One region of the Colwellia sp. MB02u-10 genome, then DNA from elsewhere that is predicted to be linked to it. Evidence: predicted binding sites of a transcription regulator. Region 1 holds the regulator's gene; each other region holds the start of a gene.
The links. Region 1 encodes MetJ, which represses methionine synthesis genes. Its sites were predicted from a motif close to TAGACGTCTAGACGTCTA; they were not measured.
Positions count from the first base shown of each region.

Region 1 (3,235 bases):
AATGTATTAATTGCGGTGCTTGCATTGATGCCTGTGATCAGACCATGAGCAAGTTTAATTATGCTAAGGGCTTAATTAGTTATACCAGTGAAAATGCACTTCAAGGTAAAAAGGTTAAATTGCTACGGCCGAAAATTATTGGCTATGCTGTTATGTCGTTATTAGCCATGGCGTTTATGATTTTTACTATTCAAGTGCGGGTGCCAATCGAATTTTCTATTTTACGGGATCGTGGCACATTATTTCAGCTCGACTTTCAAGGTAAGGTGACAAATAGTTATTTATTGAAAATTACCAATAAATCAAAAATTGATCGCCAATTTGAGATCACAGTGTTGGAAAAAGTGCTGAGTTTAAGTGTTGACGGTAAGGTGATGATAAAAGCGGGTGAAATTGCCAGCGTGCCGGTACATTTAACGATGACTCCGGAAAACATTAGCCAAAAAATTACGGTAGTGACACTGGCTGTTGCCGTTGATAATATGCCAGATATTAAGGTTGTTAAAGAAACTAAATTCTTTTCAAATTAATTAATTTCGTTAGCTAATGACTAGTGATTGTGAAAAAAGACCTCGACGTGAGGTCTTTTTTAATTAAATCATGCAAAGTACATTACGAAGGAAAAATACGTTAAAATATCATGACTTGGACGATGAGTAGTGAAAATGAATAGAGAACAAAGCATGAGTAAAACGATCAAACAAAGCATATCAAATATTGCCCTCGTGGTTGAAGATTACGATGATGCAATTGCATTCTATAGCAAAAAATTAAACTTTCAGCTTATTGAAGATACTGACTTAGGCGGCGGAAAACGTTGGGTACAAATCTCCCCACCGAATTCAAATGGCACCAACATACTGCTTGCTAAAGCCAGTAACGACGAGCAAAGCCAGTCAGTTGGCAATCAAGCGGGCGGGCGAGTATTTTTATTTCTACAAACCAATGACTTTTGGCGCGACTATCAACAGATGAAAAGCCAAGGTGTCGAGTTTAACGAAGAGCCGCGCGTGGAAGAATATGGCACCGTTGTCGTGTTTAAAGATTTATATGGTACAAAATGGGATTTATTGCAGTTAAATGATGTGACTGGCTAAATTTATAGCTATCAGCCGTCAGTCATGAGTTAATGCAGCTGCTTCGTTAAATTCGATGATATTAAAGTTTCAGTTATTAAGCTTTTTAATTTGTGGACACTATGAAAAATTAAGGCTAAGTAAATCAAAATTATGTAAAGTTGGATGAGGCCATATGGGTGACGGGCATAATTTTATTTTATTTGAACGATGCTGACTTTAAAAGTCACTTTAATACAAACTAAAGCAATATCGTTCCAGTTTGAAGAATATTCAAATAGCTCTGAAGAACAGAGATAAATTTTTTTGATATGTAGCGGCACACTACAGGGGGTTGTTCCGCTTTATATTTCAAAGCATCTCTTGCTAATCACTCGTATTTTTCAGCAATAAAAAAGGCGCTAATCAGCGCCTTGTTTATTTACTTGTTGTACTACTCGTTTTAATCTTCTAATTCCGCTTCGTGTTCACTAAAGTCAGTTATACCTTTTGCTTCCAAAGCCCGACGAACACTCGCGGGTAATTTTTGTGTGTTGTCTTTCGCCAAGTCACTATCATCAGGTAATGGTTGGCCAGTAAAGGCGTGTAAAAACGCTTCACATAACAGCTCACTGTTGGTGGCATGACGCAAGTTATTCACTTGGCGACGTGTACGTTCATCAGTGAGCACTTTTAACACACGTAAAGGGATAGACACGGTGATCTTTTTGACTTGTTCACTTTTCTTCCCGTGTTCGGCGTATGGGTTAATATACTCGCCATTCCACTCTGCCATGAATATTCCTCTATGCTAATTAATTGAGATAAACTTATCCTTGTTAAACCTGTCTGGTAGGCCAGTTTGTGATAAATTTATTCTTACTACTTGATTTTACTGGTTGTGGGGCGTGAGTCAATAACGAATGTGTAGAAGTTTAGAAGTCTAAAGTACTTGACCCAAGAACTTAAACCATTTAGATTGATAGACGTCCAAACATCTATACAGAAAATATTTTTACCGGAGTACACATGAGCGAGAAAAAAATTGCCACTACCGCTGTTCGAGCGGGTATTAATAGCGACCAACACCATGGCGCTGTTATACCAGCTCTTCACCTTTCAAGCACCTATGCACTGAAAGGTTTTAACGACAAGCGTCAGTTTGACTATTCACGCACCGGTAATCCAACTCGCGCTACATTTGCCCAAGCTATTACAGATTTAGAGCAGGGTGCCGTTGGCATTGTGACAAATACCGGCATGTCAGCGGTACATCTTATTTGCCAATTACTTGATACACAAGACACGGTTGTTATTCCGCATGATTGCTATGGCGGAAGTTTTCGATTATTTACCCATCTTGCCAAGCGGGGTCAGTTTACGCTCGTGGTGGTTGATCAAAACGATCAACAAGCCTTGGCCCAAGCTTTAGCAACAAAACCTAAATTAGTCTTAGTTGAATCACCGAGTAATCCATTGTTACGCTTAGTTGATATTGCTGCCATTACCAAACAAGCGCATCAAGTTGGCGCATTAGTGGCGGTTGATAACACCTTTATGTCGCCGGTATTGCAGCAACCCTTGTTATTGGGTGCTGATATTGTTTTTCACTCCACCACCAAATATATTAATGGTCATAGTGACGTGGTGGGCGGTGTGCTAGTCACCAAAGAACAAGCCTTAGGTGATAAACTAGCTTGGTGGGCAAACTGCATTGGTATCACGGGTTCAGCTTTTGATAGTTTTTTAGCTTTACGTGGCTTAAAAACTTTGCCAATACGGATGAAGCAGCATCAAATTAATGCCAATGCTGTGGCAAAATTTTTGCAACAGCATTCGGCTATTCAACAGGTTTATTTTCCGGGTTTAGCTAGCCATCCGCAACATGAATTAGCTAAAAAACAGCAGTATGATTTTGGCGCTATGATGAGTTTTGAGCTTAAAGGTGGCGTTGAAGCGGTTAAAATACTGTTTGATAAACTTGAACTTTTCACCCTAGCGCAATCACTTGGTGGTGTTGAAAGTTTGATCTGTCATCCCTCAACCATGACCCATGCGGGGATGGAAATTGAAGCACAACTTACCGCCGGTATTACCCAGTCATTAGTGCGACTTTCTGTTGGTATTGAAGATATTGACGATATACTGGCCGACCTATCTCAGGCGCTCGATGCCAGCCA
Region 1 covers NZ_JACGVK010000119.1:61,281-64,515, reverse strand. Annotated here, with positions in the region: gene ccoG (cytochrome c oxidase accessory protein CcoG) at 1-530, shown strand, start outside; gene H4J59_RS10630 (VOC family protein) at 684-1,097, shown strand; gene metJ (met regulon transcriptional regulator MetJ) at 1,519-1,851, opposite strand; gene metB (cystathionine gamma-synthase) at 2,085-3,235, shown strand, end outside.

Region 2 (3,235 bases), on a different contig from region 1:
TAGAGCCTACTTACTCAATTAGTTACTGCGTTCGTTAGTGTAAGATCAGGCTAGTGTTAAAGGGCAGTTTTTACTGCCTTTTTCTACAGAAAGTATAGCAAGGCTGGGGTCAAGTAGCTGAGATCAAGTCGCTGTGAGGTAAGTAAATTTTTACGGTGAGTCACTGTAAATCGGTATTTAGCTTGCCAAGTTAGGCACTTAACATAGTGTGATATCGCGTAAACGGCAGCAGAAATAAAAAAGCCAAAGAATATTTTCTTTGGCTTTTTAGTTTTTCAAATCAGCGGTGATATTAGTTTAATAATCTTACTCTGATTGTTGCATCAATCTGTTTTAATTCTTTTAAGGCTAACTTACTATTTTCAGCTTCAATATCAATAACTACATAGCCAATTTGGTCAGCGGTTTGTAAATACTGAGCGGCAATATTGATATTGAGTTTGGCAAACATTTGGTTAATTTGCGTTAACACCCCAGGCCTATTGTGGTGAATGTGTAATAAACGGCTGGTGCCAATATGGCCAGGTAAGGATACTTCAGGAAAATTAACCGCCGATAATGTTGAACCATTGTCTGAATATTTGGCAAGTTTACTTGCGACTTCAAGGCCAATGTTTTCTTGCGCTTCTTTAGTGCTGCCACCAATATGTGGCGTTAAAATTACGTTATCAAAGGCACGTAACGGGCTAAAAAACTCATCGTCATTACTTTTAGGTTCAACCGGGAATACGTCAATTGCTGCACCAGCCACTTTTTTACTGGTTAATGCCTCAGCTAAGGCATCAATATCAACGACAGTGCCGCGCGAAGCATTAATAAAGATAACACCCTGTTTCATGACCTCAAATTCTGCCGCACCCATCATATTTTTGGTTTGTGGCGTTTCAGGTACATGCAAACTAATAACATCTGCTTCTTTCAATAATGAAGTCATAGTCGGCGCTTGGCTGGCATTGCCTAAAGGCAGTTTAGTTTCAATATCAAAAAAGCGAACTTTCATCCCTAAAGTTTCGGCTAGTATGCCAAGTTGCATACCAATATGACCATAACCGATAATGCCTAAGGTTTTGCCTCTGGCTTCAACTGAACCCGTAGCTGATTTATTCCAAACACCACGATGTGCTTGGGCACTTTTTTCTGGAATACCACGTAATAATAATAATGTTTCGCCCAATACTAACTCAGCGACCGAGCGGGTATTTGAAAATGGCGCGTTAAATACTGGGATACCAAATGATTGCGCTGCGGCTTTGTCTACTTGATTGGTACCAATACAGAAGCAACCAATAGCAACCAGCTTTTTAGCGTGGCTTAAAACATTTTTATTTAAGTCAGTGCGAGAACGTATACCAACAAAATGCACGTCGGCAATTTTCTTAATTAGCTCTGCTTCTGAAAGTGAGGCTTTAATATATTCAATATTTGAATAGCCTTTATTTTTCAGCTCTTCAAGGGCGCTCTGGTGAACACCTTCTAGAAGTAGTATCTTAATCTTGTCTTTTGCTAGTGAATTGTTGCTCATGATAGTTTATCTTCTCTCGATCAAACATTGATGTACTTAAATATATTTCAAATAAGCTTTTAGATGGCTAGATACCTAAAATACCATATAGGGTATAAACTCTAAAGTGTTATTTTATTATTTTTGTACCCTCTGCACTGCCGATAATTAAGACATTTGCTGGACGATTAGCAAACAAGCCATTAGTCACAACACCAACAATAGCGTTAATGCTGTTTTCTAATGCTTTAGGGTCCATTATTTTTAAGTTATGTACATCAAGAATAACATTGCCGTTGTCAGTAATAACCCCTTGGCGATAAACTGGGTCACCACCTAATTTTACCAGTTCTCTGGCGACATAACTGCGCGCCATTGGGATCACTTCTACCGGCAATGGAAAACGACCTAGCATAGGCACTTGCTTAGTGTCATCGGCGATACAAATAAAGGTTTTTGCCACCGCAGCCACAATTTTTTCGCGGGTAAGGGCAGCACCGCCACCTTTGATCATATGCATGTGAGGGCTGATTTCATCAGCGCCATCAACATAAACATCAATACCGTCAACGTTATTAAGCTCAAACACTTCAATGCCATATGATTTTAAACGCTCAGTTGAGCCTTCAGAGCTTGACACTACGCCAATAATTTTATCTTTAATGGTAGCAAGAGCGTCGATAAAATGATTTACCGTTGAGCCAGTACCGACACCAACAATGGTATCTGCTTTGATATAGTCTAGGGCTTTTATTGCTGCCGCTTTTTTCATGTCATCTTGAGTCATAATAGGCCTGTTTTAAATAAAAAAAATTATTAGCTATCAGTTTTAAGCTGTCAGCTGTCAGTAAAATATAGTGATCAGTTAAAAGTAATAAGTGATTAGCATTCAGTAAGAGGTAGTTATAAATCAAAAGAAGTTTTCGAGCTATATTTTAACTATGTCTGTAGTAACTTACTGAAAGCTGACCGCTTAAAACTAACAGCTATCTCTTAACTATGTCTGTAGTAACTAACTGAAAGCTGATAGCTAAAAACTGACAGCTATCACTTAACTAACTATGGTCAGTATTATAACAAGAGTATCGAGTTAATTAGCTTTTATTTATGGATATCAAACTTATATTGTCTGGTTGGCGTAATAATCTCAGGTAACGGAATATCCCACAGTTGTGCAGGAATGGCGTCTATTAATTGGATGTCATGCGCTAAGCCTATTGGATAAGGCTTTGTTAACTTGCTTGGTGTAACGTCAAGCGGTTGATTCTGGTGGCGGTATTGCTGATACCAGGATGATAAGGTTCTATCGTAGAATCCGCCGCCCATGCCTAAACGATTACCTAATGGGTCAAACGCAACCAAGGGGGTAAAAATAATATCTATTTCGCCGATAGCTTTAATCAAACGAACGTCAAGTTTTGGTTCTAAAATGCCATAGTTATTTTCTTTCATAACACTGCTTTCATCATAATGGAGAAATAATAACTGCCCATGACTAAAAGGGTGAATAACAGGTAAGTAGGTCTTTTTGTTGTTTTGCCAACACCATTTTATAAAGGGCATAGCATCAAGCTCACTGTCATTGGCTAAATAAAGCGCAATATTTTTTGCCGCTAGCACATCGCTACGGGCACTGAGTTGAATGAGTAATGCAGCGGAGAACTCTTGTTGCTCAACCTCACTAAGACTTTGGCGTTTAGTTCTAAGTGATTTTCTTATTTCATTTCGTGTAGA
Region 2 covers NZ_JACGVK010000132.1:172,590-175,824, reverse strand. Annotated here, with positions in the region: gene thrC (threonine synthase) at 1-22, shown strand, start outside; gene serA (phosphoglycerate dehydrogenase) at 293-1,522, opposite strand; gene rpiA (ribose-5-phosphate isomerase RpiA) at 1,632-2,288, opposite strand; gene H4J59_RS14190 (5-formyltetrahydrofolate cyclo-ligase) at 2,603-3,235, opposite strand, start outside.
Region 2: serA (phosphoglycerate dehydrogenase) is a predicted target of MetJ. The motif match lies at 1,575-1,592, and genes of this name have one in related genera.

Region 3 (3,235 bases), on a different contig from region 1:
GCGGCAAAGCGTATTTTTGGTTTGTTGCCTGAAAAGCAATGCTCAGAAATGTTAAACTTATGGCTAGAGTTTGAAGCGGCAGAAACAACCGATGCTAAATTTGCCAAAGCAATGGATCGAGTATTACCTTTACTGCAAAATATGAAAAATGACGGAGGCAGTTGGGCTAAGCATAATGTTAGCCGATCTGAAGTTATTGCGCGTAACAATCTCTTAGATGGTTTAGCCCCAAAATTATGGACTTATGTTGCTGAGCAAATTGAGTTTGCCGTAGAAAAAGGCTGGTTACGCAACGCGTAGCGGTAATAAAACTTCTAGGTATTTAGAGCAATGCCTTAGCTGCTTGTTAATATATAAGTAAACAAGCAGCTAAGCTTCTATCTTTTAAATTTAAGAATATGACCTTTGAAATCTTGTTTAATGTAATCGGTATGCTCAGGTTTAATATGGGTAGAGCTAAAACCAAAATCTAGCATTTTTGTACTTAATTTAGTTTTACGTCCGCGCCCCGGATCAACAAGAATAACTTCACAACTTTTGTTTGCATGGGCTTGGATGAAGTTGGCAAGCAATTCAATATGTTCATTTTCATATAGTAGGTCACTACCTATGATTAAATCAAAAAGTCCTAAGCTATCTTGTTTGTTTGACCAATTAGTTTGCTCATAGTTAATCGGACCGTCTTGATTAAGCAGGGTGTTTCTCAGTAAAAATTTTCCTACTTCGGGGTGGTAATCTGTTGCGGTTATATCTGCTTTTTGTTTGTTTAAGAGCAAGCTACTAAGCGCTATGCCACAGCCTACTTCTAATACCCGTTTTGTGCCAACGGGGTATTGCGATATAAAATGTGCCAGCACTAAGCTTGACGGCCAAATAACACCAAATAAAGACCAAGTTGCCGATGAAATACCTAAGTTTTGGGCGATGTCTTCAGGGTCATAAAATTCTTGTTTATCACGTAAGGTACAAAGATGGATATCAGTATTACCAAACTCGATGGTTTGATAACTGTAGCGAAGGTTTGTCATTGTGCTGCCTAGGTAGGCGCGGAGCCAAGTCTCTTAAGACAAATGGCAAAGTGCGCGAGTCGGCTAAGATTACAGTGTTTAGCTTAAATGACAATATATTTCGCGTGCTATAACTTAGCCTGTAGAGGTTTTTTGTCGCGAATTTTCTTTACGACTAAACGATAAACGGCTAAATCATATTAAAATGTTTAGACGTCTATACGTTTAGAGGTTGACATAGCTAGCAATCCAAGTCACATTGTAGGTAGATATAAATGGTAAAGAGCGATATTGTTTTTCAGCGTTATTTTATAGCGATCACAGATATAACGAATTACCCGACATTAGGTTAATACTATGCCCATAAAAATCCCCGATGAATTGCCCGCGTTAACAATTTTAGACAAAGAAAATATTTTTGTTATGTCTGAACGTCGCGCTGCAGATCAAGAAATTCGCCCAATGGAAGTGGCTATTCTTAACCTAATGCCCAATAAAATTGAAACTGAAGTGCAAATTCTTCGCATGTTGGCCAATACACCATTGCAAATTAATGTTGAATTTGTCCGCATACATGCCAATGAATCTAAGAATACGCCGCAAGCACATCTAGATAATTTTTACCGCTTATTCGATGATATAAAACATAAACAATATGACGGTTTAATTATTACCGGTGCGCCGCTGGCGTTGTTGGATTATCAGCAAGTAACCTTTTGGGACAAAATTTGTCAAGTGTTTGACTGGGCAGAAAAAAATGTGACTTCAACCATGTTTTCTTGTTGGGCAGCACATGCAGCGCTTTATCATCATTATGGTTTGAAGCGACATTTGCGTAAAAAAAAGCTCTCTGGCGTTTATCACCATCATTGTTTGAAACCAGAAGAGCAGTTAACCCGAGGCTTCGACGAAAGCTTTAATGTGCCTCATTCTCGCTATGGTTATATCGATAAGTCGGATTATCAAACACTGGAACATCTAGAAATATTGGCGGAGTCAGCTGAGGCAGGGGTGTATTTATCTGCGAGCAAAAACAAGCAGCAAGTCTACCTTACCGGCCATCCAGAGTATGACGCAACAACCTTGAGTGAAGAGTATTTTCGTGACCTTGAAATGGGCCGTACCACGTCAATGCCTGAGCATTATTTTACTGACAATAATCCCAATTCAACCACAGCAAACACCTGGCGCAGCCATGGTAGTTTACTTTTTACCAATTGGTTAAATTATTACGTTTATCAAATTACGCCGTATCAATTAGATGCAAACCATATTAAAGCCATCCATCCAGGGAAATCTCGTGTCTAAGCAAGTAAATACTCAATCAAAAGCACCTGTGGTGCAGTCAGTTTCTTATGGCCGATTACAAGCCGAATTAAAAAAGCGCATTCTTATTTTAGATGGTGCTATGGGCACTATGATCCAAGCGTATAAATTTGAAGAGCAAGATTATCGTGGCGAGCAGTTTGCCGATTGGCATAGCGATGTTAAAGGTAACAACGATTTGTTGGTGCTGACTCAACCTGAGGTTATTAAAGCTATTCACCGCGAATACCTTATTGCCGGTGCTGACATTCTTGAAACCAATACTTTTAACGCCACCACTATTGCCATGTCTGATTACGATATGGCGGAGTACAGTGCTGATATTAATTTCGCGGCGGCGCAATTAGCACGTGAAGTGGCTGATGAATTCACCGCGAAAAACCCAGATAAACCCCGTTTTGTGGCTGGCGTGTTAGGGCCAACAAACCGCACTTGTTCAATTTCCCCTGATGTTAACGACCCAGCGTATCGTAATGTCACCTTTGATCAGCTCAAAGACGCTTACATTGAATCGACCAACGCCTTGATTGACGGAGGCAGTGACATCATTTTAATTGAAACAATATTTGATACCCTCAATGCTAAAGCCGCTATATTTGCTGTTGAAACCGTCTTTGAAAGTCGCGGTGAACGTTTACCTGTGATGATTTCAGGCACAATTACCGATGCCTCAGGGCGAACGTTATCAGGGCAAACCACCGAAGCTTTTTACAATTCTTTACGTCACGCTAGACCGATTTCATTTGGTTTGAACTGTGCGCTTGGCCCGGTTGAATTACGCCAATATGTGGAGGAATTAAGCCATATTTCAGATGTGGCGATTTCTGCTCATCCTAATGCGGGTTTGCCTAATGCTTTTGGTGAATATGATTTTACCGTTGAAGATATGGACGAGCATGTTG
Region 3 covers NZ_JACGVK010000110.1:35,110-38,344, reverse strand. Annotated here, with positions in the region: gene H4J59_RS07235 (HD family hydrolase) at 1-300, shown strand, start outside; gene H4J59_RS07230 (methyltransferase) at 378-1,028, opposite strand; gene metA (homoserine O-succinyltransferase) at 1,365-2,315, shown strand; gene metH (methionine synthase) at 2,344-3,235, shown strand, end outside.
Region 3: metA (homoserine O-succinyltransferase) is a predicted target of MetJ. The motif match lies at 1,218-1,235, and genes of this name have one in related genera.